DNA from 3 places in the Sporosarcina sp. FSL W7-1283 genome. Region 3 is predicted to be linked to each of the others. Evidence: a T-box and tRNA genes for the amino acid it is inferred to sense, from the RefSeq annotation. Region 3 holds a T-box; the other regions hold tRNA genes.
What was found. A T-box is a leader RNA that pairs with one kind of tRNA and senses whether it is charged. The one in region 3 lies ahead of thrS (threonine--tRNA ligase), so its partner is inferred to be a tRNA-Thr.

Region 1 (9,298 bases), 510 kb from region 3:
CCCGGTGCTGGAAGGTTAAGAGGAGGGGTTAGCGCAAGCGAAGCTCTGAATTGAAGCCCCAGTAAACGGCGGCCGTAACTATAACGGTCCTAAGGTAGCGAAATTCCTTGTCGGGTAAGTTCCGACCCGCACGAAAGGCGTAACGATCTGGGCACTGTCTCAACGAGAGACTCGGTGAAATTATAATATGCGTGAAGATGCGCATTACCCGCGACAGGACGGAAAGACCCCGTGGAGCTTTACTGTAGCCTGATATTGAATTCCGGTGCAGCCTGTACAGGATAGGTAGGAGCCTTGGATTCCGGAGCGCCAGCTTCGGAGGAGGCGTTGGTGGGATACTACCCTGGCTGTATTGGACTTCTAACCCATGCCCGTGATCCGGGCAGGAGACAGTGTCAGGTGGGCAGTTTGACTGGGGCGGTCGCCTCCTAAAGAGTAACGGAGGCGCCCAAAGGTTCCCTCAGAATGGTTGGACATCATTCGTAGAGTGCAAAGGCATAAGGGAGCTTGACTGCGAGACCTACAAGTCGAGCAGGGTCGAAAGACGGGCTTAGTGATCCGGTGGTTCCGCATGGAAGGGCCATCGCTCAACGGATAAAAGCTACCCCGGGGATAACAGGCTTATCTCCCCCAAGAGTCCACATCGACGGGGAGGTTTGGCACCTCGATGTCGGCTCGTCGCATCCTGGGGCTGTAGTCGGTCCCAAGGGTTGGGCTGTTCGCCCATTAAAGCGGCACGCGAGCTGGGTTCAGAACGTCGTGAGACAGTTCGGTCCCTATCCGTCGCGGGCGCAGGAAATTTGAGAAGAGCTGTCCTTAGTACGAGAGGACCGGGATGGACATACCGCTGGTGTACCAGTTGTCTTGCCAAAGGCATCGCTGGGTAGCTATGTATGGACGGGATAAATGCTGAAAGCATCTAAGCATGAAGCCCCCTTCAAGATGAGATTTCCCATTACGCAAGTAAGTAAGATCCCTCAAAGATGATGAGGTGGATAGGTCTGGGGTGGAAGCACGGCGACGTGTGCAGCTGACAGATACTAATCGATCGAGGACTTAACCTATTTTAAGAAGTACTACTTGAGGTACACAATGTCTTTTATTCAGTTTTGAGTGAACAAAAATTCACTAAAAAACTAAAATAACACTTGCTTTATTTGAAATAAGTGTTATAATAGTAAATGTCCGACGAAAGGACAAGTCTGGTGACGATAGCGAAGAGGTCACACCCGTTCCCATACCGAACACGGAAGTTAAGCTCTTCAGCGCTGATGGTAGTAGGGGGCTTCCCCCTGTGAGAGTAAGACGTCGCCAGGCAATCACTTTCTTTTGATTTGCAATCTACAATTTAGTATTTCATACATAATAAAGTGGTCATAGAAAATGAAGGAATTTAGCAGACATAGCAATGCGAAGATTATCGCAATTTTACCCAGGAGGATTAGCTCAGCTGGGAGAGCACCTGCCTTACAAGCAGGGGGTCGGCGGTTCGAGCCCGTCATCCTCCACCATATTTTCTACACTTTTGCCGGTGTAGCTCAACTGGTAGAGCAACTGACTTGTAATCAGTAGGTTGAGGGTTCAAGTCCTTTCGCCGGCACCACTTCATGTACGAGCCATTAGCTCAGTTGGTAGAGCATCTGACTTTTAATCAGAGGGTCACAGGTTCGAATCCTGTATGGCTCACCACTTTATTGGCAAATGCCAACATACTGCGGGTGTGGTGGAACTGGCAGACACGCTAGACTTAGGATCTAGTGCCTTCGGGCGTGGGGGTTCGACTCCCTTCACCCGCACTTTTTTTGCGGAAGTAGTTCAGTGGTAGAATACGACCTTGCCAAGGTCGGGGTCGCGGGTTCGAATCCCGTCTTCCGCTTATCCACTCTTGCCGGGGTGGCGGAACTGGCAGACGCACAGGACTTAAAATCCTGCGGTAGGTGACTACCGTACCGGTTCGATTCCGGTTCTCGGCACCATTTATAAATATGCGCCCGTAGCTCAATTGGATAGAGCGTCTGACTACGGATCAGAAGGTTGTGGGTTCGACTCCTGCCGGGCGCGCCATATTTAATCAAAAATTATACATAACATAGTCGGGAAGTAGCTCAGCTTGGTAGAGCACTTGGTTTGGGACCAAGGGGTCGCAGGTTCGAATCCTGTCTTCCCGACCACTTATTGGGGCCTTAGCTCAGCTGGGAGAGCGCCTGCCTTGCACGCAGGAGGTCAGCGGTTCGATCCCGCTAGGCTCCACCAATAATATAAGTTTATAACTGACTAATTGTGGCGGCGTAGCTCAGCTGGCTAGAGCGTACGGTTCATACCCGTAAGGTCGTGGGTTCGATCCCCTCCGCCGCTATCTAAGGACCTTTAGCTCAGTTGGTTAGAGCAGACGGCTCATAACCGTCCGGTCGCAGGTTCGAGTCCTGCAAGGTCCACCAGTTTAATTAATGTACGGAGGAATACCCAAGCCCGGCTGAAGGGATCGGTCTTGAAAACCGACAGGGGTGTTAAAGCCCGCGGGGGTTCGAATCCCTCTTCCTCCGCCATATTTATTAAAACAAACCCTTTACTTTGCTAACTTGTTATGTTACAATAATGTAGTCGGGTTGAAAAAGAAGTTTGAAAGTATTTTATTGTCGCGGGGTGGAGCAGTGGTAGCTCGTTGGGCTCATAACCCAAAGGTCGCAGGTTCAAATCCTGCCCCCGCAACCAAGGTCCCGTGGTGTAGCGGTTAACATGCCTGCCTGTCACGCAGGAGATCGCGGGTTCGATTCCCGTCGGGACCGCCATTTTTATTTTAAAGAATTACAATGTGGCTCAGTAGCTCAGTCGGTAGAGCAAAGGACTGAAAATCCTTGTGTCGGCGGTTCGATTCCGTCCTGAGCCACCATTAATGCGGGTGTAGTTTAGTGGTAAAACCTCAGCCTTCCAAGCTGATGATGAGGGTTCGATTCCCTTCACCCGCTCCATTAGGGGCCTATAGCTCAGCTGGTTAGAGCGCACGCCTGATAAGCGTGAGGTCGGTGGTTCGAGTCCACTTAGGCCCACCATTCCGCAGTAGCTCAGTGGTAGAGCAATCGGCTGTTAACCGATCGGTCGTAGGTTCGAATCCTACCTGCGGAGCCAATATGGGGAAGTACTCAAGTGGCTCAAGAGGCGCCCCTGCTAAGGGTGTAGGTCGCGAAAGCGGCGCGAGGGTTCGAATCCCTCCTTCTCCGCCATACGTTTTGGCCCCTTGGTCAAGCGGTTAAGACACCGCCCTTTCACGGCGGTAACACGGGTTCGAATCCCGTAGGGGTCATACCAAAAAGAGACAATGCACATATAATTGTGCATTGTCTCTTTTTATTTAGTAGATTGCTAAATATAAAATTAGCAGCAGCGTGTGGTCTGAAAGCTTTAAGGTTCATTCCGACGATACTCGCGGTTCTCCGAGTCTCTTGCCCGGTTATATTATTACATATGGAAAGGCTGGTGCTGAAAGTTACAATAACTTTCAGTACCAGCCTTTTTTCTTTATTTTTTATCATCTACATAACTGTCGCCTTTATGATAAGGTATATCGCCAAGAGGTGATTCTAACCCTTCTGCATCGAGCTCTTCTTTGTATTCTTCTGATTCCTCACTGTGCACGACGCCAGCAGGTTCACCTGTGATATCTGATACAGCAAAATCTTCATATTCCTCTGTAGCTTCGTCACTATCATCATCATAAAGATCATCATAATCACGATTTTCATTACCGCTAAAATCGGAAGGAGTTTCGGAAGTGCCGGACCTTGCGATTTCTTGAAAACTGTCTTCGTAATCTCTTCTGTCACCGGATCTACGTTCGGCAAATGAATTCGGTTCTGCCATAATTAAAATATCTTCCTCTACTGGACGATCCTCGGGAACGGATTGTTCTGCATCTTCAATACATACAGTTGTAAACGGAATGGCTTCTAAACGTTCGTATTGAATGTTCTTTCCGCATACTTCACACGTCCCGTACGTTCCGTCTTTGATAGCCTGGAGTGCATGCTGGACTTTTCCTAGCTCGTCTTCCGCATGTGTGTTCAAGGCTATATCTTTTTCACGTTCATACAATTCAGTTCCCATATCAGCTGGATGGTTATCGTACATCGATAGCTCCCCAACCGAATCTTGGGCTGACTGCACCATCTCCGTTTCCTTTTCGGTCTGGGTTAAACTTTCTTCCATAGCATGTAGTTCTTTTTCTAAGGTTTGTATTTGTTGTGTAGTTAGCAATTCATTCACGACCCTTTCTGTATGGCTTTCCTAAATAGGAATGGAGTTTGGGAAAGCTTTATTACTTCAGTCATTCCCTGTTTCTTAGGAAGCGTAAACCTTTCCAACAAAAAAACGCCTACCTTTTGCAGTGTAGACGTTTGAGATGTGGTTTATTCAGATGAAATGAGCGATAAGTATTCCAATACCCAGAAGAAATCCAAACAATGTATTGGTCACTCCTGTGTCTTTCATAGCCGGCATCACGTGAATCGGTTGCTCGTATTGCCTGAACGTTTTAATTGCATAAAGCGGTTTAGGTATACTTAGAAGAACAAGTAAAGCCCAAGCGGATACATGACCAGTAAGAACAAGTACGATAATCCAAACATAGGACACGATAAAGAATGAGGCGAGTATGGTGACAGCATTTGAGCGTCCTGTCAGAATTGCTAATGTCTTGCGGCCGCCTTTGGTGTCTCCTACGATATCACGTATATTGTTTGCCATCATGATCGCTGCGACGAGCAGCATACTTGGCACGGACAGTAAGATTGCATTTCCTGTAATAGTTCCTGTCTGTATGAAGAAAGCAATTAAAATCAACAGCATTCCCATAACAAAACCGGATACTAACTCACCAAATGGTGTATATGCGATGGGGTAGGGACCGCCGGTATAAAGATAGCCGATCAACATGGCGATGGATCCAACTACTGCAAGAACCCAGGAAGTTTGCATGCAAATGTAGATGCCTAGAAGAACCGACAGGCCATATAATAGCAATGCTAAATTAAGGACAGTTTTCGGTTTCACGCCATTTCGTACAATTGTGCCGCCAATGCCGATAGAGTGCTCATCATCGAGCCCCCTCTTGAAGTCGTAGTATTCATTGAACATATTCGTTGCCATTTGCAAGAATAAGCTTGCCGTCAGCATAGCCAGGAATAGCGGAAAATGAATGGCTCCATATTGCAGTGCGATCATGGTGCCTAAAAAGACAGGTGCAAAGGCTGCGGTTAATGTGTGCGGTCTTGTGAGCTGCCACCAAACGCGCCAGCCGGTAGTAGATTCTATTGTGTGTTGCACGTGTAATCTCTCCTTATTTATAATCAATACTTACTATTATACAACAAAAGCAATCTGTTAGGTATGGTGATTGGTCAACCGAACGCATTTGTCGAAGGACCTCGAGAACAGGAAGACTTATCATACTAAGTAAAGCATTCGATGTGATAGAATAGAGGTACTTATAGTCCGGCTACTATATGGCTGGAAGAAATTTATCGACAACATATTGAATGATAGTAAGGAGAGAGTAGGATGAACCGGAAATTGACCGATCGAGCGAATTTAGGTCAGACTGTAGGAACGGAAGCTCGTTTTTTTACGGAAACAATAGAAGTGGAAACGCTTGATCCGCTTGCCTTTTTTGAAGCAGGGCGTTCACATTATGGCGATCATCGTTTTTTTTGGCAAAATGCAGATAAAACAGTCAAGCTGGTTGGCGTTGGTCAGGCAGCCGTGCTGACTGCTGACACACACCGCTTTCAATCGATATCCAGACAATGGAAAGCCCTTTGCGGAAGACTGATCAAAGAGGAAAAAGATATGGATCCCGTGCTGTTCGGAGGGTTTTCATTCGATCCACAAACGAGACAGGATGATGAATGGACTGCATTCCCGGCAGCGTATTTCACGGTGCCTTTGATTCAATTGAAAATTGATAACGGTAAGACATACGTATCGATCAATTATGTTACAGACGAGCTAGAGGCAGCTGCTCAGTTTGAAGGGTTGCGTCAAGAACGTGACCGCTTGCTTCATATCGCGCAAGTGGATGAGTTCACATTACAAGGTAAACCAGCGATCGTTTCACAGACGGAATTGGCTACTGATCGCTATATGGAGGCAGTCGAGAATGTGACTTCCCAAATTAAAGCGCAGGTGGCGGAGAAAGTTGTCATTGCGCGTAAGATCAAATTGTCTTTTGAAGAGGAATTTCAAAAAGCAACTGCCCTGCACGCAATTACGAATGAACAGCAAGCGAGCTATCATTTCGGTTTGCAAATAGGAGAAGAGATGTTTTTTGGTGCGACTCCTGAGCGACTTGTGGAAATTTCAAAAGGACAAGCATATTCAGCCTGTGTAGCCGGCTCCATACATCGTGGAAAAACAGCCCTTGAAGATCAGCAGCTTGGCGAACAATTGCTGCGTGACAAGAAAAATCGGGAAGAACATCAATATGTAGTAGATATGATTACGGAAGTATTTTCTGAGTTCTGTTCCTCCTTGCATGTGAATAAAACACCAAAACTATTGAAGGTCCGAGATATTCAACATTTATTCACGCCAGTGGAAGGAAAATTAGCTGAAGATCAGGAGATTTTCCGTCTCGTGGAAGCCCTTCATCCGACGCCTGCCCTCGGCGGGGTTCCGCGCAAGAAGGCGCTTGCGATCATTCGGGATGAAGAGCAAATGGACAGAGGGTTTTATGCAGGACCGATTGGTTGGACGGATGCAGCAGGAAATGGAGAGTTTGCTGTCGCAATTCGTTCAGGACTGCTGTCTGGCAAAGATGCCTATCTATATGCAGGCGGAGGTATCGTGGCGGATTCCATGCCGACTGAAGAGTATAAGGAAACATGGGTAAAATTCAGACCTGTTTTGCGTGCGCTCGGAGGAAGTTTACATGAATGATCATCGTGCAGGATTGACGAACTATGTGCTTCGTCTAACAGAAACTTTGGTGCAACAAGGAGCCAATAAGGCGGTCATCAGTCCAGGTTCCAGATCGACGCCGCTTGCTTATGCATTCTCAAAGTCCGAAGATATGCAGACTTTTATTCAAACAGATGAACGTTCTGCAGCATTTTATGCACTCGGACTGGTGAAAGCGACTGGACGGCCAGTCGTTCTGCTATGTACGTCGGGTACTGCTGCATCGAATTATCATCCGGCAGTAACAGAGGCCTATTATGCTCGTCTGCCTCTTATTGTCATCACCGCAGACCGTCCGCATGAACTGCGTGAAGTCGGTGCTCCGCAGGCGATAGACCAGATTCGTATGTTTGGGGAGCACGTTAAAGAAAGTGTAGACTTTCCTGTTCCCGAAAACCGTGCAGAAATTCTGAATTACATGGAACAGCGGGCAGTCCGGCTGCTTGCTGTTGCGAAAACTGCACCACAGGGTCCAGTCCATCTGAATGTGCCGTTTCGGGAGCCGTTGCTAATTGATTTAGAAGGACAGGCACCGGTCAGCAGGTTCCAACAGCAATTCATCGGTGAAGCCTCGTTGTCTAATGACATGAAGGATTTCTTACAGCAAGCGATAACTAAGTCAAAGCGAGGTATTTTGATCATCGGTGAACAGCCGCCTGAATTGCAGAAAGAGCAGTTCTGGCAATTTGCTAAGTCGCTTCAGTGGCCGGTATTATGTGACCCGCTATCCAATTTGCGTTCGCAGGTACCAGCTGACTGTATCGATTTATGTATCGATCAATATGACGCATTGTTAAAAAGTGAAACATTTAGCGAAGGGGTACAGCCAGACTGTGTCATCCGTTTCGGACCACAGCCTGTTTCTAAGCCATTAACGTTGTTTTTAAAGAGGGTCTGTCCAAAAACATATATTGTAGTGGATGAATCCCCAAATTATCGCGATCCCTTAGGTCTGACAACGCATCATTTGCAAACTACAGCAAGGAGTGTTTGGCAGGAGATGGATGTCTGTCTTGAACGGGCTGACTATACAAATCAATGGCTTCAAGCGAACCAGATTTCCACTGATGTGCTCAATGATGAAATGTATTTTAACGGAGATGAAGGGCATATCGTGCGTCAGTTCATTGCACATCTGCCTAATAAAGCTGATGTCGTGTGCAGCAGCAGTATGCCGATACGTGATTTGGATACGTATTTTAAGAAGACCGAAAAAGATATTTCGCTATTTTGCAATCGGGGGACAAATGGTATCGATGGCGTAGTTTCGACTGCTCTTGGTATCCAAGAAGGCCGCAAACGAACTACCTATTTATTAATTGGTGATTTGGCGTTTTTACATGATTTGAATGGATTGATCATATCCAGATTACAGGAGACAGATTTAACGATTATCATCGTCAATAATAATGGCGGGGGCATCTTCTCCTATCTGCCTCAAGCATCTGTGGAAGACTATTATGAGCAATTATTCGGTACTCCGACGAATTTGACATTCAATCATATTGCGGCGATGTATGAAGCGCAGTATGATGCGGTGTCTACAGTGGAGGCATTTGAAAACGTAATGCAAGCGACTAAAACGTCCAGCCTGCGAATGATTGAAGTCTTTACGAATCGTGCGGATAATGTGGAAGCACATCGGACGGTATGGCGAGAAATCGCGAAGAGGGTGGAATGCATTGAAGGCTGAAGTCATGGACATCCGTGGAATTCAAACCTATGTAGAACGCCATGGAGATGAGCAATTACCGGCGATTGTCCTGTTGCATGGCTTTACGGGCTCAACAGATACATGGCGGGAAACGATCGATATACTTCTGACACAGCATTATGTCATCACGGTCGATTTAATTGGTCACGGCAGAACGGCCTCTCCAACGGAGCCAGAACGTTATCAAATGAATGAACAGATTGAAGATTTGCATCAGTTATTGGCAGATCTACACATTGAGCAGCCCATTCTGTTAGGGTATTCAATGGGCGGAAGAGTAGCGCTTGGCTATGCCGCAACGTATTCCGACCAAATTGCCGGCTTGATACTAGAAAGCAGTTCACCTGGTTTAGGAACGGAAGCTGAACGGACTACACGCTGTGTTGCAGACGCAAAGTTAGCGGAGCGAATCGAAAACGAAGGAATCGAGAAATTCGTCGATTTTTGGCAGGAAATTCCCCTTTTTCATTCGCAAAAAAAACTTTCGGATGAGAAGCAGCTGGCTGTGCGGCTTGAGCGACTGAAGCAGCAGCCGCTTGGCTTGGCAAATAGTCTGAGGGGAATTGGGACAGGAAGTCAGCCATCATATTGGGATGAGTTGACGCATTTTGAGTTTCCAGTTTTGCTCATCAC
Region 2 (9,298 bases), 810 kb from region 3:
GGAGGAGGCGTTGGTGGGATACTACCCTGGCTGTATTGGACTTCTAACCCATGCCCGTGATCCGGGCAGGAGACAGTGTCAGGTGGGCAGTTTGACTGGGGCGGTCGCCTCCTAAAGAGTAACGGAGGCGCCCAAAGGTTCCCTCAGAATGGTTGGACATCATTCGTAGAGTGCAAAGGCATAAGGGAGCTTGACTGCGAGACCTACAAGTCGAGCAGGGTCGAAAGACGGGCTTAGTGATCCGGTGGTTCCGCATGGAAGGGCCATCGCTCAACGGATAAAAGCTACCCCGGGGATAACAGGCTTATCTCCCCCAAGAGTCCACATCGACGGGGAGGTTTGGCACCTCGATGTCGGCTCGTCGCATCCTGGGGCTGTAGTCGGTCCCAAGGGTTGGGCTGTTCGCCCATTAAAGCGGCACGCGAGCTGGGTTCAGAACGTCGTGAGACAGTTCGGTCCCTATCCGTCGCGGGCGCAGGAAATTTGAGAAGAGCTGTCCTTAGTACGAGAGGACCGGGATGGACATACCGCTGGTGTACCAGTTGTCTTGCCAAAGGCATCGCTGGGTAGCTATGTATGGACGGGATAAATGCTGAAAGCATCTAAGCATGAAGCCCCCTTCAAGATGAGATTTCCCATTACGCAAGTAAGTAAGATCCCTCAAAGATGATGAGGTGGATAGGTCTGGGGTGGAAGCACGGCGACGTGTGCAGCTGACAGATACTAATCGATCGAGGACTTAACCTATTTTAAGAAGCACTACTTGATGTACACAATGTCTTTTATTCAGTTTTGAGTGAACAATTCAAAAGTTTTTCAAAAAACGTTTGACAAATCCGCTCAGTTTGGTATAATAATCATGGCTTTGAAAACAGTTCAGTGACGATGGCGAAGAGGTCACACCCGTTCCCATACCGAACACGGAAGTTAAGCTCTTCAGCGCTGATGGTAGTAGGGGGCTTCCCCCTGTGAGAGTAAGACGTCGCTGGTCTGTGAAAAATGCTGTAAACCTTGTGCCACATACCAATTATAATTATTCCGCAGTAGCTCAGTGGTAGAGCAATCGGCTGTTAACCGATCGGTCGTAAGTTCGAATCTTACCTGCGGAGCCAAAATTGGAGAGCTGTCCGAGTGGCCGAAGGAGCACGATTGGAAATCGTGTAGGCGGTTTGCGCTGCCTCAAGGGTTCAAATCCCTTGCTCTCCGCCAGTTTTCATACTTATACTTTATATGGCCCCTTGGTCAAGCGGTTAAGACACCGCCCTTTCACGGCGGTAACACGGGTTCGAATCCCGTAGGGGTCACCATTTCAAACATTGTATCTCCGATGAAATTGGGAGAAGCGAGCAGAACAAGGAAGCAATTGAGAGAAAGAAGGAGCGTACAATAGTACGTGACTGATTTACCCAGGAGGATTAGCTCAGCTGGGAGAGCACCTGCCTTACAAGCAGGGGGTCGGCGGTTCGAGCCCGTCATCCTCCACCATTTAATTTATAGTATTATCGCGGGGTGGAGCAGTGGTAGCTCGTTGGGCTCATAACCCAAAGGTCGCAGGTTCAAATCCTGCCCCCGCAACCAAGGTCCCGTGGTGTAGCGGTTAACATGCCTGCCTGTCACGCAGGAGATCGCGGGTTCGATTCCCGTCGGGACCGCCATTATCTTTTACATAGCTTTGTCTTAAGTTGTGATCTTAAACATAGCAAATGTGGCTCAGTAGCTCAGTCGGTAGAGCAAAGGACTGAAAATCCTTGTGTCGGCGGTTCGATTCCGTCCTGAGCCACCATTTATTATTAATATGCCGGTGTAGCTCAATTGGTAGAGCAACTGACTTGTAATCAGTAGGTTGAGGGTTCAAGTCCTTTCGCCGGCATCCTTACTGGTGGGGTAGCGAAGTGGCTAAACGCGGCGGACTGTAAATCCGCTCCCTCCGGGTTCGGCGGTTCGAATCCGTCCCCCACCACCATTTAGGGGCATAGTTCAACGGTAGAATAGAGGTCTCCAAAACCTTTGGTGTGGGTTCGATTCCTACTGCCCCTGTATTTTTGAAATTATTTTATGGCGGTCGTGGCGAAGTGGTTAACGCATCGGATTGTGGTTCCGACACTCGGGGGTTCGATTCCCCTCGTCCGCCCCATGCATAATTCCATCATTGTTGTACTATAATAAATACTATCATGGCGGTCGTGGCGAAGTGGTTAACGCATCGGATTGTGGTTCCGACATTCGGGGGTTCGATTCCCCTCGTCCGCCCCATTAGTGGGGTATAGCCAAGCGGTAAGGCAACGGACTTTGACTCCGTCATTCGTTGGTTCGAATCCAGCTACCCCAGTTGGTTTCGCGGAAGTAGTTCAGTGGTAGAATACGACCTTGCCAAGGTCGGGGTCGCGGGTTCGAATCCCGTCTTCCGCTCCACTATGTTGGCGGCATAGCCAAGCGGTAAGGCACGGGTCTGCAACACCCTTACCACCGGTTCGATTCCGGTTGCCGCCTCCAAATTTTATAAATTATTACTTATCATGCCCGAGTGGTGGAATGGCAGACACGTCGCACTCAAAATGCGATGCCGCGAGGCGTGCCGGTTCAAGTCCGGCCTCGGGTATCACCAAAAGAACACAGCCTTTGCTGTGTTCTTTTTTTGTTTTTAAAAATTAAAATTAACTAAAAGATGTAAGACAAGCAAAGGGATGCATCAAAGTGTTTTCAAACCGAATCAAACATAAACAACAAACAATTCCGTTCTAGAACGCACCAATACAGCCATAGACAGCAACTTGACTGGCCAGAATAAACATAGGAATTTTCCGTACGAAAAAGAGGCGCCCAAAAAGTCAAATGAAAATGACTTCTCAGACAGCCTCCATAGAGGAGAAACATGAATTTGTTTAGATGCATTTGTAAGGGTTCATTGCCGTTGCCATGGATGGTTATGGGTTATAGGTCAAAGTGTGAAAGGAAATGGGTCATCGGTTTAGACTAGTAAAGTTGTGTTTCTGTTTCTCGCTCCATGCTCCGGAAAGGAGTCTCACCTTTCCGAAGATCAGAAATAATTAGAACCATCAAATTCTAGGTTGATCGTATAATTTTTTGTGTTGATTCGGTTAGAGAGCTGGTGTGCTGTCTTTTCTGCCAGCTGTGCTTTTTGCCGATAAATTTCTGGGTCAAATAAAGCTACACGATAGACGGTAGTAGTTTCTGCATACCCGTATTGGAGCTCCTCTTTATTTGCCAATGATAATTCTTTATAAAAGGTTGCTTTTGCTCGTAGTTGGATTGCTAATTCAATCGCTTCTACCAAAGTGATCTGCTGTCCTTCGAAGTCTACGGAATGTGTACTGTTTGCCTTGTAGATGAGGAAGTCGAGCGTACGCTGATCTTTTCTTACTTGCTCCATTTCGTTTTCAACGTCATTTAAGGTTCTAGGAACAGGTGGTGGCGTAGTGCCTTTTTCCACAGTAATAAAAGCTACCCGGCGCGCTTCTGTTTCCAGTTCACGCAGTTGTTTGGATAGAATGCTCTTTAGTTTTATACCTTCTGCTAATGTGATGCTCATTATTTCACCCCGTTATCTATGTCGCAGGAGGAATTCTGCGCATTTAACACTGTACTAAAGTGATTCCCTCCATTTATACTGGTAAACATTTTTGCGCATGCTTCAGTCAGTTGTATAGCTTCTGTGCTATCTAATGAAGGACGAATAAAAAGCAGCTGCAGTATATTTATCGTTTCTTCTGTGACGGCAGTGCGAATAGAATCGACGTGAGGGCTGCCAAAAGGGCTGTAGTCGTCGGTTAAAAGAAGAAGTTTGTCAAAGGTGTTGAAATGGTTGTTCAAGCCTTCATAGCCATCCTCGGGAGTTCCAAGTGCCAACTGAATGTTTCCAGCTATCTTGTCTGAGTCGTAAATGACAGTAGGTATTTCATATTGCAATGAAAAGAATGTATTCAAATCTTCCGCGCTATGAAATGAGGGAGTATATTTTCTTGCCCTAATTTTTCTCATAAGCACTTCCATTGCCGAAGGATTGGTCAATGGATCAGAACCAAGTGTTCTCCAAATAGATTGCCATTCTGCCAAGCCCGGAAATTCGATTAACTCTTTATCGAGCAGTTCAAAATAGAGTTGTTCTTGAAATAATTGCAAACGACCTTTTAGCATCTGAGGTGATGCGGAGACAATTGTTTTGGTATAATGAATTATGCCTAATTTAAAATCAGGAATTTTAGTGAATATAGAAGGATGGATAGTAAGTTGCATCAGAATCACCCACATGTAATTTTACTCCATCTTATCATAAGGGAGGCGGGGAATGGTGAATGTCGCTCAGTTGCAGCAAGAGATACGTGAGTTTGCGGCGTCCATTGGAATAGACAAAATAGGTTTTACGACAGCTGCCCCGTTTGTGAAATTAAAAGATCGTCTGAAACAGCAACAAGAGCTAAACTATCAGTCGGGCTTTGAAGAGCCGGATGTGGAGAAACGTACGAAGCCGCTTTTATTGCTGGAGGGTGCGGAGAGTATTATCTCGATAGCTGTCGCCTATCCTTCGAAAATGGCTGACAGTCCTCGTGGTAAGAAAGGCGAGCGACGGGGGATGTTTTGCAGGGCTTCTTGGGGCGAGGATTACCATACGGTGTTGCGGGATAAGCTTGCGCAGTTGGAGCTATTCATCCTTACGAAGGTACCGGATGCCAGACTCCGTTCGATGGTCGATACGGGAGAGTTAGTGGATCGCGCAGTAGCGGAACGAGCAGGCATTGGCTGGTCGGCGAAAAATTGTTCTATCATTACGCCGGAGTTTGGGTCGTATGTCTATCTGGGTGAGATGATTACGAACTTGCCGTTTGCGCCTGACGAGGCTATAGAAGATCAGTGTCTGGATTGCACATTATGTTTGGATGCATGTCCTACAGGCGCGCTTATTCAGCCGGGTCAATTAAATGCTCAGCGTTGTATTGCTTTTTTGACACAGACGAAGCAGCCAGTGCCTGAAGAGTTCAGACAGAAGATAGGAAATCGTTTATATGGCTGTGATACGTGCCAAACGGTTTGTCCGAAGAATAAAGGGATGAATCATACGCATCAACCAGCCTTTACACCCGAGCCTGAACGTGTAAAACCTCTGTTATTGTCGCTCTTGTCATTGTCTAATCGGCAGTTTAAAGAGCAGTATGGACATATGTCGGGGTCATGGCGAGGCAAAAATCCAATTCAACGCAATGCGCTTATCGCATTAGCCCACTTTAAAGATGAGTCGGCTATTCCCGAACTAGGGAGATTGGTGAGAGAAGATGCTCGTCCAATGATCAGGGGGACAGCTGCTTGGGCACTCGGACGAATTGGTACCGACCCGGCTGAAGAAATATTGCAAAAAGTATCACAAATTGAACAAGACAAAGCGGTTATGGCAGAAATTAACAAAGCGATGAAACAGTTATCTAGTAACCAAAAGAAAGAAGTGTAAGAAATGACAATTCACGTAGCTTTATTCGAACCACAAATTCCAGCAAACACGGGAAATATCGCACGTACTTGCGCCGGGACAGATACAGCCCTCCATTTAATTCGCCCTTTAGGTTTTTCGACGGAAGATAAAATGCTGAAGCGAGCGGGCTTGGATTATTGGGAGCATGTGGACATTACGTATCATGATGGAATTCAAGAATTTTTGGATGCATATCCAGAAGGAGAGTTTTATTTCATTACGAAATTCGGAGAGACGAGTTATGATTCATTCGATTACTCGGATTCGGAAAAAGATATTTTCTTTATCTTTGGAAAGGAAACTACGGGGTTGCCGAAAGAGATTACTGCGAAATATAAAGAAAATTGTCTGCGCATCCCTATGAACGACGAACATATCCGTTCATTGAATCTGTCTAATACGGCAGCAATTTTAATCTATGAAGCCTTGAGACAACAGAAGTTTACTCATTTAACGTAAAAAAAGGGGACGGGCATATTGCCCGTCCCTTTTTATATACTTATCGTTTTGGTTGACCTGGCTTGTCTTCGTATCCACCTGTAAAGATGGCAGATAAAAACGCGAAACAGACAGCTGCAATTAATAATAGTCTCATGGTTTGTACCTCCTGTAAAATCAGTAGTCCTTCAAACAGTATACCGTAAAAGCAGAAAAAATGAAATGTTCTTCGTTATACTTTGTGACAGGTTCTCAACAATTATTAATGCGGCAGAAATATTAGCTGATAGGCGAACAAAACAGCGAAAATATAAAGCAACAAGGGAACTTGTCTACCTTGTCCTTTTGTCAATTTCAATAATGGATACGTAATGAAACCTAACGCAATTCCTGTAGCGATGCTGGATGTCAGAGGCATCGTCAAGATTACAAGGAACGCAGGAAATGCTTCATCAAATGAATCCCAGTCGATGTGTTTGACGGCGCTGATCATCAAGCTACCTACAATAATCAGGGCAGGGGCAGTGATGGCCGCGACGCCAGATACAGCACTGACGACAGGACTGAAGAACGCTGCCAATATAAATAGGAAGGCTACGGTCAACGTCGTCAACCCTGTACGGCCTCCTACGGCGACGCCGGAGGACGATTCTACGTAAGCTGACGTTGGACTCGTTCCAACCATTGCGCCGACTGAGGCGGCCAGTGAATCGGCAAGAAGCGCATGACGCGCACGCGGTAAAGATTTACCTTTCATCAAACCTGCCTGCTTGGCAACACCAATCATCGTTCCCGTTGTATCGAACAACGTAACGAGCAGGAAAGCGAAGACGACACCGTATAGTCCGTGTGAGATGACATCACCCATCGCTTGTATTGGGTTCCAGACGAGAATGCCTTCAGGCAGATGTGGCATTTTCATGAAACCTTCGAACTTTAATTGTTTCGTAAAGACGGCGACGATGCCAGTTGTAAACATTCCAATGAAAATCGCTCCGTAGACATTTAAGTTCATTAAGATAATTGTAACGATCAATCCAAAGAGTGTCAGAAGTACACCTGGAGAAGTCAGGTTTCCAAGTTGTACAATATTGGATTCATGCGGCGCGACCAACCCGGATAAACGCAGTCCTAAAAATGCGATGAACAGGCCGATGCCCGCCGTAATTCCATGTTTTAAATTCTCAGGAATAGATTCGATCAGCTTTTCCCGGAACGAAGTCATCGATAGTAAAAAGAAGATAAGACCCGCGATAAAGACGGCGGAAAAAGCAGTCAGATAATCGAGTTGACCATCAGAGCCGATGACCACAGAAGCAAAATAGGCGTTCAATCCCATCCCCGGAGCAATCGCTATCGGATAATTGGCGAACAAAGCCATCCATACTGTACCGATCACAGTAGCGATGATGGTTGCCAGAAATACTTGATCGAAAGGAACACCCGCATCTGCAAGGATGATCGGGTTGACGATGACAATATAAACCATGGTCAAAAATGTAGTCATTCCTGCCAATAATTCAGTTTTAACGGTTGTATTATTCTTTTTTAATTGAAACACTATACATTCTCCCCTTAAATGACGAACAAAAGTAAAGGCCATAGACCATATTATTCGTTTTAGCGACAGAAATCAACCCACTATATTGAAAAAGTTATTCGTAAATCAGTAAAAAAAACTGTACAATTGAACCAAGAGTAACCGAGGGAGGAATTTTCATGTCGACTATTTTTGAACATATGGTTTTATTGAGTAACGGCGTACAAATGCCGCAATTTGGTTTAGGTACGTATAAAATGACAGATTCAGAGGAAACAATGCAGGCAGTTGAGGAAGCGGTTTCATTAGGTTATCGTGCGATTGATACGGCTTCTATTTATCAGAACGAGAGGGAAGTGGGCGAAGCGATTCGGAATTCCGCTGTGCCGCGTGAAGACTTGTTCGTTACATCGAAAGTGTGGAACGATGAACAAGGGTATGATGAAACATTGCGCGCATTTGAGCGTTCTTTGACTGCACTGGATATGAATTACTTGGACTTATATTTGACACATTGGCCGGTTAGCGACAGCTATGTAGATACCTACCGTGCCATTGAGCGTTTATATGATGAGAAATTAATCCGAGCAACAGGGGTTTCGAATCATCATGAACATCATTTGAAAGAAATTTTTGCGGTCGCAAACATTCGGCCTATGATTAACCAAGTGGAATTGCATCCGATATTAACACAAGAACCACTTCGTCAATTTTGCAATGAACATCAAATCGCTGTCACTTCCTGGAGTCCGCTTGCTAGAGGCAGATTGCTGCAGGACCCAACATTATCGGCGATTGCTGCGCAACATGGCAAAACTGTCGCACAAGTGATCATCCGGTGGCATATTCAGCATGGCTTGATCGTAATCCCTAAATCGGTGACTGTAGAACGTATTAAAGAAAATAGTGAAGTAGCCGATTTTGAACTGACTAGCGAAGAAATGGCGATAATCGATGCAATGAACCGCGATGAAAGAACGGGAACGGATCCGGCCACATATTAATTGAACTGTATATGTTGAATTAAAGTTTTACATGAGTTCGTGCAGAAATCAAAGGGTTCTACGTTTTGCTTTGAGTGTATGTTATTTATTTCAGTTTATATATAGAAAATGGGGGAAATAAGATGGCGCTATTTCGACGAAAACCAGAACAACGCGTGGTCATTCAGGAAGATAATTTGAATCCTGTATCTGTTACAGATGATTTGCAAACCGAACAACACGAGCGCTATAAACAAGTAGAGACGGAATTGACTGCTGCAGTAGAGCAACATGAAAAAGTAAATGCCCAGCATAACGTATTAGGCGAAGCGGTTTCAGAAATAGAAAGCAGCTTTCATGTAATTCAAGATCTTAGTGAACAAACGACAGATGCTTCCAAGCAATTATATGACAATGGACGCTCATTGGAAGAGAAATCGATTTACATGGTAAAAGAGGCAGAGAACGGAGCCGAGGACGTTCGTTTAACGGCGCAAGTAATGAATGATTTAGGAAAGCATATGGAGATGTCGGAAGAAAGTATGACACAATTGAGTGATCGTTCTGTGGAAATTCAGTCGATTGTCGGCGTCATTGAGAATATTGCAGCCCAAACGAATTTATTGGCGCTTAATGCATCGATTGAAGCGGCGCGTGCGGGGGAATATGGAAAAGGGTTCTCTGTTGTTGCGCAGGAAGTGAGAAAACTTGCGGAAAGTACATCCAACAGCACAAAGGATATTCAGTCATTAACAAACTCCTTGAAAGATGAAATTCAGCAAGCATTGGAAGCTACCAAGAAAAGCTCAGTATTAATTGAGCAAGGGGTGGCGGTGAGTTTGCAGACTGCCTCAA
Region 3 (9,298 bases):
TATGCATCCAATGCTTTCTGCATTTCGAATAATTGGTGTAATTTCATTTCAAAATCCCCCCGAAAGTTTGCTGTAGAATGAAACCTTATATCCTGTTCATCCGTATAGTAAAGTATTATATAGTGTTCAGGAGTTGATTTCATGGTTTTATTGATTCGCGTGTTCATTATAGCTCTTGTCATTTACTTATTTTATGTAGGTATTCGCTATTTGACGGATGCTAAGCGGAAACTGGATGAAGCGCATGAAAAAGAGCAATACTATTTTTATGATGATGTGAAAAATATCCGAAAAAATTTCTTCATCACGTATAAAGGTGCATTATTTGAAGGCGAGAAGTATTTAGGCACGACAACAGATTCATTCGATGTCATATCCATTTTCATCTGGGTAAAGGACGAGTCTAAACTGCAAGGGATGTCAAAGGAGGACTTCTATTTTTTAGAATCCGAGGTCAAAACTAATTATCCACACGCCGAGATCAATTGGAAGAATCCTATCGAGCAGTTAATGAAATCATAATTCTTTAAAGGAATAGCGCATATGGGCTATTCCTTTTTTAAAAGGTAATAGAAGTCGGCAATTTAACACCTGACGCGGCAAGCAGGATTACAACGTCTAACATTGCGAATAACAAAAAACCGATTCGAAAAGCAGTCTTTCTCGTTTTATGACGAAATATTTGCATGCCGAAGTAGGCACCGACACCGCCGCCTAGTAGTGCGAGTAACCAAAGATTCCTTTCTGGAATACGCTTTTTTTTCTTTTGTGCTTGTTTTTTATCAAATCCCATAGCTGCAAATGCCCATATAGAAAGGATTGCCATATAAATCATCAGGGTTTGTGCCAACTTACCCACTCCTTCACATAGAAAAACCGCTCCGTTTCCATATAAGAATGAAAACGAAAGCGGCTTTTAGTTCATCTTATTTTGCAACCGATTTTTTTGCAGTTTCTGCAAGCTGTGCAAATGCTTGTGCATCTGTAACAGCAAGATCTGCAAGCATTTTACGGTTAACATCGATGCCAGCTACTTTCAAGCCGTGCATTAATGTGCTGTATGAAAGGCCATTCATACGTGCAGCCGCATTGATACGTGTGATCCATAGTTTACGGAAGTCACGTTTCTTTTGACGACGGTCACGGTATGCATAGTTATAAGATTTCATTACCTGTTGGTTAGCAACCTTATAAAGTCTATGTTTTGAACCAAAGTAGCCTTTTGCTAATTTCAATACTCGTTTATGACGCTTGCGCGTGACTGTTCCACCTTTTACGCGTGGCATAGTGCATTACCTCCTGCTTATCCTGTAAGTGTGTGTTGTTAGAATTCATCCAGCGAGTTCTACCTGTATTACTTCATGTTTGTTAGCATTTCACGAATTCGCTTGTAATCGCCTGAAGAAACTAGTGCAGATTTACGAAGGTGACGTTTTGCCTTCGTTGACTTGTTTGCAAAAAGGTGACTTGTATACGCACGGCCGCGTTTTAATTTACCAGATCCAGTTTTTTTGAAACGTTTCGCGGAACCGCGGTGAGTTTTCATTTTTGGCATGTTCTGTTCCTCCTAAATTGTTCGTGTTACTTTTTTTCGGCAAGCGGTGCAAGTATTAAGAACATGCTCCGGCCTTCCATTTTTGGTTTTACTTCAACAGTTGCGACTTCTTTGCAAGCTTCTGCAAAGCGATCGAGCACACGTTGGCCAATTTCTTTGTGCGTGATCGCACGGCCACGGAAACGAATCGAAGCTTTTACCTTGTCCCCATTTTCGAGGAACTTGATTCCGTTACGAAGTTTCGTTTGGAAATCATGCTCATCAATTGTCGGGCTTAGCCGAACTTCTTTCAAATTGATGATCTTTTGATTTTTACGAACTTCACGCTCTTTCTTTTGCTGTTCGAACTTGAACTTTCCATAGTCCATAACACGAGCTACTGGGGGCTTCGCTTGTGGAGCGACAAGAACAAGGTCCAGGTTCACTCGAGCAGCAATATCCAAAGCTTCATTACGTGTTTTGATACCGAGTTGCTCACCATTGTGATCAATTAAGCGTAGTTCACGTGCTCGGATACCGTCATTTACGTACATGTCTTTGCTAATAGTAATCCACCTCCGAATGTTGTCTCGTGAATACACGTATTGGGTATGTCGAATAATCCGATCCCACAGGTCCATTCATTTTACGAAATAAAAAAAGTAGACAAATGTTATTTGTCTACCCGCGTAAGTAATCTATGCAATGCATGCATAGAAATTCACTCATGTGCCAACCTGTCAACAACTTTATTGCGTCGATCAGGTGAGAAGCGGGTAGCCTCTTCTTATACCACAAACTGTATTCATTTAACCTTATTTACTTTATCATGTTTTGGATAACGTGTCAACAACTAGGTTTGAAACTTGTTATCGAATGCACATTTTAGATTCAAAAGAATTCAACTTTCATAGTATAGCTCACTCGTGAATATTTGGCAACTATTATTTTCTTAAGCAAAAAACAGCAAAAATAAGTAACGTTATTGAAATCACTTCGGCGCTTGCGGATGGCTCCCGCGATGAGCCAGTCAGGAAGTGCACCTGTCTGTCCCATCACTCCGCCTACCGCTGGTAAGGCGCCTTCGTTTAGTGAGTGAAGGCCCTAGGTATATATTTTTGCACATTGGCTTCTGACTACTAAATCGGTTGCCGAAGTTTCCCCAACTTTAAACACTTTTCTCACTAGTTTTACCACACTAGCGAAGCCGCAACTGCGGGGTCAGCCGAAGCCAGGAGACAGCTAGCGCTTTTTGCTAGTTGGCTCTTGGCGGGAGGCAATTCCCCAGCGGCGTAGCGGTGCCAAAGCACAACATGTACTCTGTCTAGGACACACTGGTATTCGAGCAACGGAACAAAAAATGAGTAACGTCATTGAAACTACTTCGGCGCTTGCGGATGGCTCCCGCGACGAGCCAGTCAGGAAAAGCGCCTGTCTGTCTCATCACTCCGCCTACCGCTTGTAAGGCGCCTTCGTTGAGTAAGTGAAAGCCCCGGGTATATATTTTCGCTCATGGGCTTCTGACTACTAAACCAGGTGCCGGAGCTTTCTTAGTTTTAAACAATACACTTATTAGCTTCATCACACCAGCAAAGCCGCAACTGCGGGGTCGGCCGAAGCCAAGAGACAGCTAGCGTCCTTTGCTAGTTGGCTCTTAGCGGGAGGCAATCCCCCATGCCAAAGCACAACATGTACTTCGTCCCGGACACACTATAAGTCGAACGACGGCACAAAACTAATTGTCCAGTTAGAGAAAGCAAACCCCTAAAAAGATTTAGTCTTTCTTCACGTCTTCCTGAATCAATTCCAAGAACGCTTCGAAAGACATGCTTTCGGATTTTTGTTCACCATACTTCCGGACATTGACCTCACCGGACTCGACCTCTTTATCTCCAAGGACGAGCATATAAGGTACTTTTTGAACTTGCGCTTCACGGATTTTGTAACCGATCTTCTCATCACGGCTGTCTACATCGACGCGGAATCCAGCTGCTGTCAATTGCTCTTTCACTTGATTTGCATAGTCGAAATGCACTTCAGGCGAGACCGGGATCACTTCTACTTGAACAGGTGCAAGCCAAGTTGGGAAGGCTCCTTTATACTCTTCAATTAAGAATGCAACGAAACGTTCCATTGTGGATACGACACCACGGTGGATGACGACTGGACGATGTTGTTTCCCGTCTTCGCCAATGTACGTTAAGTCGAAGCGTTCAGGCTGAAGGAAATCGAGTTGTGCCGTAGAAAGTGTTTCTTCCATGCCGATAGCTGTTTTCACTTGAACATCCAGTTTCGGACCATAGAATGCGGCTTCGCCTTCTTCTTCTGTATAAGGAAGCTCTAACTCATCCATTGCTTCTTTCAGCATGGACTGTGCGCGTTCCCACATTTCATCATCATCAAAGTATTTCTTTGTATCCGCGGGATCACGATATGACAGACGGAACGTATAATCTTTAATATTAAAGTCTTTATACACTTCGATAATTAATAAAATTACATTTTTCAATTCTTCTTTAATTTGATCAGGACGAACAAAGATATGCGCATCGTTTAACGTCATTCCGCGTACCCTTTGCAAACCGGAAAGTGCCCCAGACATTTCATAACGATGCATTGTTCCAAGTTCAGCAATTCGAACAGGTAAGTTCCTGTAAGAGTGAATACCATTCTTATAGACCATCATATGATGAGGACAGTTCATCGGGCGCAGGATCAGGCTTTCATTATCCATTTCCATCACCGGGAAGATGCTGTCTTGATAGTGGTCCCAGTGTCCGGATGTCTTGTATAAATCTACACTTCCCAAAACAGGTGTATAGACGTGATCGTAACCCAGTCTTTCCTCTTTATCTACAATATACCGTTCGATGACTCGACGAATTGTAGCGCCTTTTGGCAGCCATAGCGGCAAACCTTGTCCTACTTTTTGAGAGTTCGTAAAAAGGTTCAGTTCTTTACCGATTTTACGGTGGTCACGCTCTTTCGCTTCTTCCAATAAACGCAAATGCTCTTTCAGTTCATCTTTTTTGAAGAAAGCTGTTCCGTAAATACGTTGAAGCATTTTATTGTCAGAGTTCCCTCTCCAATAAGCGCCCGCAATGCTGAGCAATTTGAACTCTTTTAGTTTACCGGTAGACGGTACGTGAATTCCACGGCAAAGGTCGAAAAACTCGCCTTGTTCATAGATTGAGACTTGTTCACCCTCGGGAATTGCTTCAAGAAGTTCCAATTTATATTCATCATCAATTTCTTTGAAACGTTTTTCTGCTTCTTCTCGTGAAACATCATGACGCACAATAGGAAGATTTTCACCAATGATCCGTTTCATTTCTTTTTCTAATTCTGGTAGATCCTCTGCTGTGATCGGCGTCGGTGAATCGATATCATAGTAAAATCCGTTTTCAATAACCGGACCGATTCCAAGCTTCGCGTCAGGAAACTTACGTTTGACAGCTTGTGCTAAAAGGTGAGCAGTACTATGACGTAAGATTTCCAATGCTTCGTCTGAAGTTGGTGTCACGATACTGATTTCCCCATCTTCATGGATCGGAGTTTTCAAATCGATTAGCTGATCTCCAATTTTCCCTGCCAATGCACTTTTTCGCAATCCAGGACTGATAGACCCCGCAACATCTTCTGTTGTTGTACCATTTTCAAATTCCTTTACTGCTCCATCCGGAAATGTTAAATGAATGTTTTCTGCCATTTTGCCATACTCCCTTTCTTTTTTTGAACACAAAAAAGCCTCATCCCTAAAGGGACGAGGCTTGAGCTCGTGGTTCCACCCTTCTTCCTTCTGTTCGCATTTGCGAATAGATGAAGCTTTCGATCGGCTAACGGGCCGTTACCGTCATCAGCTACTATATTCACTGATGCTGCTTGGAGGTGGTAAATTATTTTTCCTGCCTGCAAGGGTTTCAGCCATGCCCCTACTCTCTGAAAGGTGAAAAAGTAACTGTTGTCCTCTTCGATGCATTTTGACAAATTATTTATATTGAACTGAGTAATAGTATAAAAAAGTCTGAGCGGAATTGCAAGTTTATTTTCTTATTTCCTTAATTTCATAACCAAAATCCGATGAAATGGCATAAGTAAAGTTTAGCGGCGACACGAGATTTATGCTGCAGACGGGACGCTTTAAGCCTTAATAAAAAACATTATATAACATCAATCCCGCCAGTTTTTACCGCCCAGTTTGAGCGGAGTGCTGACCATGCGAATTCTTTCCATGAGCCGGCCTGCTTTCATCGGTTCCTTTTCACCGCGCTGAGATGTGGTCAAATGATGTTCGAGCACATCGTAATCGAAATTGGATGTGAAGAAGACAGGCAATTTTTCGGCCATTCGATATTGCAAGATGGTACCGAGCACTTCATCTCTGGTCCAGCTTGACATCGTTTCAGCACCGATATCATCCAACATTAATATCGGAGCTTTTTTGACGAATTCCACTTTTTCATCCAATGTCTGGTTTTGGATAGATTGCTTCATTTCACGTAAAAACTCTGGGACGTATACAACGACTGTTTGAATTTTACGTGTTGCCAGTTCATTCGCCAAAGCGCCTAATATGAAGGACTTCCCAACTCCATAATCTCCATACAAATACAAACCGCGTTCAGGAATCTCACCTGTGGAGTCAATCGTGTTCAAAAAATTCTTCGCAACCCGCATGATTTGGACACGGCTGTCTTCAGTTTTAAAATCGACATTTGACAGTCGAGCTTCCATCACATCTTTTGGCATATACATGCTATTGACCATTTTCGATACATTTCGACGTTCATCGTCAAGTTGCTTGGTCGGACAGACGACGTAGTCCAGGTCGATGAGACGCTGTGCGATTACCAGTTTGGGTTCGAATCCTTTCATGACATTGACGCAGCCTTCTAGGTTTGGACAGCGTTCACAAGCATGCGAGGCGGTTGAGAACTCATACAGTTTCCCTAAACTGCGATTCACTACTTCTGTATTGATTTCGTCTGAATGTTCACTGATGAATTGCTGGACAGCAATGTCTTCTAGCACTTCTTGCCGAAGTTCCTCGTATTTTGCAGCCAATGAAGGAGCATTGACCACCCGCTTCATAGCATCTCCGATTCGTTCCAATTATTTCACCTCTGTTTCTTGAATCCCCAGTTCCTTCATTAATTTCCGTCGTTCTTCCTCTACGTTAAAATCAGAAGGCGTTTCTGCTTTTTTCGATTTATTGGTACGTTTGGTAAACCATTCAGGCACTTTCTCTTCTCGAATTGGTTTTCGTGTACCTGTATTCGGCTGTTTTCCTTCTTTTAGCCACTTCATATATTTATCATGTTCTTTTCGTGCAAGCTCAAGCGCTGTCTTGACATCCTCTACTTTTTTACTTGCCCAATGAGAGGCAATGCGTTCTGCAAAGCCTTTCGTAATTTTCATATCGTTACGCAACATGATGTATTGGAACAACGCATTTACAACACCAATTGGAAACTCGTGAGTCAGAATAAGTTCTTCTGCTAAATTAATATCGACTGATAATGGTTCTTTGTCAGTAATCTGCCTTAGCATATCAATTGTAGAAATATTTTCTAAATAATAAACCAACTCTTCTTCCCGACTCAAGTCTTCTGGCATTGGCTCATCATTTACCGGTAAAGCGAATGCTTTCTTTAAACGAGGCGGCACTTTCGAGCGGTTCATCTTATAAAATTCAGCGGCGGCTTTTCGCGCCCGCTCCTCTGTAACTTGATGGTTTTCGTCCATTGCAATCATCACAACTTTTTGCATATCCAAAGGCGTCAATGTATATAAAAAAGAAAGTTTTGCTATCATTTCCTGGGAAATACTGCGAAGTGAAGACTTCGGAATCATTTGTTCAGACAGTCCGCTATAAAATAACTCGAAGTTGAAATCTGACATATAAAAAGGGATTCCAGGGGCAACTGTTTTCCCTTGAAACTCCAAGCCATATGTTAACTCCATAGCCTGATCCCCTCTTGCAGGCTGAAATACATCTAAAAAAGTACGGGAAATGTCTTGATACATTTCTTCATTGATTGATTCTTGAAGAAACCGGCTGCGTAGTTGGCGATATGGCTGTTCACCTATTTTACTGAATAAAAAAGTGGATAATAACGGATCGTGAAAGAAAGAAGGCGCATCTAGCGGCGGCAGTAACTCGTATAGAAAAGAGCGGTTCTCCATCTCAACTGTTTTTTTATAAGTCCGAAGCAATCCAATCGCCTCTAATGAAATTCTCGCTTCAAAAATTCTTTGAAGTGGGAATGATAAGATATTCATTAAATAGTAATGAGTATGCTCTTGGGCCTCCATATTTTCAGCATCCGTCCAAAGTGTCAAAAACAAACTGACAGCCTCTGAACCGATGAGTGGCTGATAAAACAAAGTGATCATCTGCCGGTCATAAACGGAAAAAGGATGCGCTAGTTTTACTTGGAAGGAATCGACAGGCTGTAGTTCTGTATAAAGCATTATGACAATCTCCTCCTCCTCTGGTTAAACAATTTACTCTTGTTGGTCTTTCCTGCTTTGTAAATGCTGTAATTCATCTATGAACACGGTGATATCTTTGTATTGCCGATAAACAGAAGCGAAGCGGACGTATGCAACTTCGTCTACGTCAATCAACCGTTCCATCACCATTTCACCTACTTGATCGGAGTCTATTTCTACGATCCCTGCACTTCGCAGCTCTTTTTCAATCGAGATAACAATACCTTTCAATTTTTCTATAGGGACGGCTCGCTTTTCACAGGCACGAATTAAACCTCTAAGCAATTTTTCACTGCTGAACTCCTCGCGCGTTGCGTCTTTTTTGACGACAATGAGCGGGGTATGTTCTACTTTTTCAAAAGTCGTGAAACGATAACTACATTTTTCGCATTCACGTCTTCTACGAATTGAGCGATTTTCTTCTGCCGGACGCGAATCGATAACGCGTGTTCCATTGTAATGGCAAGCTGGACATAACATAGTCGGTTCCTCCGCATTTTTAATTGGTACCTTTCATTATAACAGAAACTGCCGGTACAACAACAGAAGGGTAATGAAAAACACTTCACCGATTATGGTGAAGTGTTCGCTCTGCCATTATGAAATTACTTTATTGTCCAAAGCAGCTGCTACTTTTTTAGTTAATTGGACTACGCGTGCTGAATAGCCCCACTCATTGTCATACCAAGCAAGTACTTTTATCTTACGATCCCCCATTACCATCGTGGAAAGACCGTCAATCGTTGCAGATTCTGTTGTCGTGTTGAAGTCGATAGAAACAAGCGGTTCCGTCGTGAAACGCATGATACCTTTCAATGGTCCATTTGCTGCTTTTAGAAATGCATTATTCACTTCTTCAACAGTCACATCTTTTTCTACGTCTACAACTAAGTCTACAAGTGATACGTTCGGTGTTGGAATACGTAATGCCAAGCCATGAATTTTCCCTTCAAGTTCAGGAAGGACTAAAGATAATGCTTTCGCTGCTCCAGTTGAAGTTGGGATAATTGACTCGCCGCAAGAGCGAGCACGACGTAAATCTTTATGTGGATTATCCAAATTTTTCTGGTCATTCGTGTAAGCATGTACCGTTGTCATTAAGCCATTCACAATACCGAATTCATCGTTCAATACTTTTGCTACTGGCGCCAAACAGTTGGTCGTACAGCTGGCATTCGAAATAACGCTGTGTTTTTCAACGTCCAATTTGTCATCGTTAACACCAAGTACTACTGTGACATCTTCATTTTTACCAGGAGCCGTCAAGAT

Region 1: it has a tRNA-Thr gene. The T-box ahead of thrS (threonine--tRNA ligase) is inferred to sense a tRNA for this amino acid. The anticodon was not compared.
Region 2: it has a tRNA-Thr gene. The T-box ahead of thrS (threonine--tRNA ligase) is inferred to sense a tRNA for this amino acid. The anticodon was not compared.

The regions. Positions count from the first base shown of each region.
Region 1 is NZ_JBBOOL010000001.1:2,663,114-2,672,411, reverse strand. It holds rRNA gene MKY93_RS13895 (23S ribosomal RNA) at 1-1,064, shown strand, start outside; rRNA gene rrf (5S ribosomal RNA) at 1,202-1,317, shown strand; tRNA gene MKY93_RS13885 (tRNA-Val) at 1,436-1,511, shown strand; tRNA gene MKY93_RS13880 (tRNA-Thr) at 1,528-1,603, shown strand; tRNA gene MKY93_RS13875 (tRNA-Lys) at 1,614-1,689, shown strand; tRNA gene MKY93_RS13870 (tRNA-Leu) at 1,715-1,796, shown strand; tRNA gene MKY93_RS13865 (tRNA-Gly) at 1,805-1,876, shown strand; tRNA gene MKY93_RS13860 (tRNA-Leu) at 1,888-1,976, shown strand; tRNA gene MKY93_RS13855 (tRNA-Arg) at 1,988-2,064, shown strand; tRNA gene MKY93_RS13850 (tRNA-Pro) at 2,095-2,171, shown strand; tRNA gene MKY93_RS13845 (tRNA-Ala) at 2,178-2,253, shown strand; tRNA gene MKY93_RS13840 (tRNA-Met) at 2,283-2,356, shown strand; tRNA gene MKY93_RS13835 (tRNA-Ile) at 2,362-2,438, shown strand; tRNA gene MKY93_RS13830 (tRNA-Ser) at 2,454-2,546, shown strand; tRNA gene MKY93_RS13825 (tRNA-Met) at 2,638-2,712, shown strand; tRNA gene MKY93_RS13820 (tRNA-Asp) at 2,714-2,789, shown strand; tRNA gene MKY93_RS13815 (tRNA-Phe) at 2,815-2,890, shown strand; tRNA gene MKY93_RS13810 (tRNA-Gly) at 2,896-2,969, shown strand; tRNA gene MKY93_RS13805 (tRNA-Ile) at 2,974-3,050, shown strand; tRNA gene MKY93_RS13800 (tRNA-Asn) at 3,052-3,126, shown strand; tRNA gene MKY93_RS13795 (tRNA-Ser) at 3,131-3,221, shown strand; tRNA gene MKY93_RS13790 (tRNA-Glu) at 3,230-3,301, shown strand; gene MKY93_RS13785 (TraR/DksA C4-type zinc finger protein) at 3,517-4,203, opposite strand; gene MKY93_RS13780 (1,4-dihydroxy-2-naphthoate polyprenyltransferase) at 4,408-5,319, opposite strand; gene MKY93_RS13775 (isochorismate synthase) at 5,554-6,930, shown strand; gene menD (2-succinyl-5-enolpyruvyl-6-hydroxy-3-cyclohexene-1-carboxylic-acid synthase) at 6,923-8,644, shown strand; gene menH (2-succinyl-6-hydroxy-2,4-cyclohexadiene-1-carboxylate synthase) at 8,649-9,298, shown strand, end outside.
Region 2 is NZ_JBBOOL010000001.1:2,965,365-2,974,662, reverse strand. It holds rRNA gene MKY93_RS15660 (23S ribosomal RNA) at 1-747, shown strand, start outside; rRNA gene rrf (5S ribosomal RNA) at 876-991, shown strand; tRNA gene MKY93_RS15650 (tRNA-Asn) at 1,038-1,112, shown strand; tRNA gene MKY93_RS15645 (tRNA-Ser) at 1,118-1,209, shown strand; tRNA gene MKY93_RS15640 (tRNA-Glu) at 1,233-1,307, shown strand; tRNA gene MKY93_RS15635 (tRNA-Val) at 1,410-1,485, shown strand; tRNA gene MKY93_RS15630 (tRNA-Met) at 1,504-1,578, shown strand; tRNA gene MKY93_RS15625 (tRNA-Asp) at 1,580-1,655, shown strand; tRNA gene MKY93_RS15620 (tRNA-Phe) at 1,708-1,783, shown strand; tRNA gene MKY93_RS15615 (tRNA-Thr) at 1,798-1,870, shown strand; tRNA gene MKY93_RS15610 (tRNA-Tyr) at 1,879-1,963, shown strand; tRNA gene MKY93_RS15605 (tRNA-Trp) at 1,967-2,037, shown strand; tRNA gene MKY93_RS15600 (tRNA-His) at 2,059-2,134, shown strand; tRNA gene MKY93_RS15595 (tRNA-His) at 2,178-2,253, shown strand; tRNA gene MKY93_RS15590 (tRNA-Gln) at 2,258-2,329, shown strand; tRNA gene MKY93_RS15585 (tRNA-Gly) at 2,338-2,412, shown strand; tRNA gene MKY93_RS15580 (tRNA-Cys) at 2,420-2,493, shown strand; tRNA gene MKY93_RS15575 (tRNA-Leu) at 2,519-2,599, shown strand; gene MKY93_RS15570 (DIP1984 family protein) at 3,038-3,550, opposite strand; gene MKY93_RS15565 (B3/B4 domain-containing protein) at 3,550-4,269, opposite strand; gene queG (tRNA epoxyqueuosine(34) reductase QueG) at 4,307-5,461, shown strand; gene trmL (tRNA (uridine(34)/cytosine(34)/5-carboxymethylaminomethyluridine(34)-2'-O)-methyltransferase TrmL) at 5,465-5,941, shown strand; gene MKY93_RS15550 (NCS2 family permease) at 6,183-7,481, opposite strand; gene MKY93_RS15545 (aldo/keto reductase) at 7,640-8,464, shown strand; gene MKY93_RS15540 (methyl-accepting chemotaxis protein) at 8,587-9,298, shown strand, end outside.
Region 3 is NZ_JBBOOL010000001.1:2,158,067-2,167,364, forward strand. It holds gene MKY93_RS10660 (dUTP diphosphatase) at 1-47, opposite strand, end outside; gene MKY93_RS10665 (sigma-w pathway protein ysdB) at 142-522, shown strand; gene MKY93_RS10670 (DUF1294 domain-containing protein) at 560-850, opposite strand; gene rplT (50S ribosomal protein L20) at 927-1,286, opposite strand; gene rpmI (50S ribosomal protein L35) at 1,355-1,555, opposite strand; gene infC (translation initiation factor IF-3) at 1,582-2,088, opposite strand; gene thrS (threonine--tRNA ligase) at 3,309-5,243, opposite strand; T-box leader at 5,291-5,517, opposite strand; gene dnaI (primosomal protein DnaI) at 5,705-6,646, opposite strand; gene MKY93_RS10700 (replication initiation and membrane attachment family protein) at 6,647-8,008, opposite strand; gene nrdR (transcriptional regulator NrdR) at 8,042-8,509, opposite strand; gene MKY93_RS10710 (glyceraldehyde-3-phosphate dehydrogenase) at 8,627-9,298, opposite strand, start outside.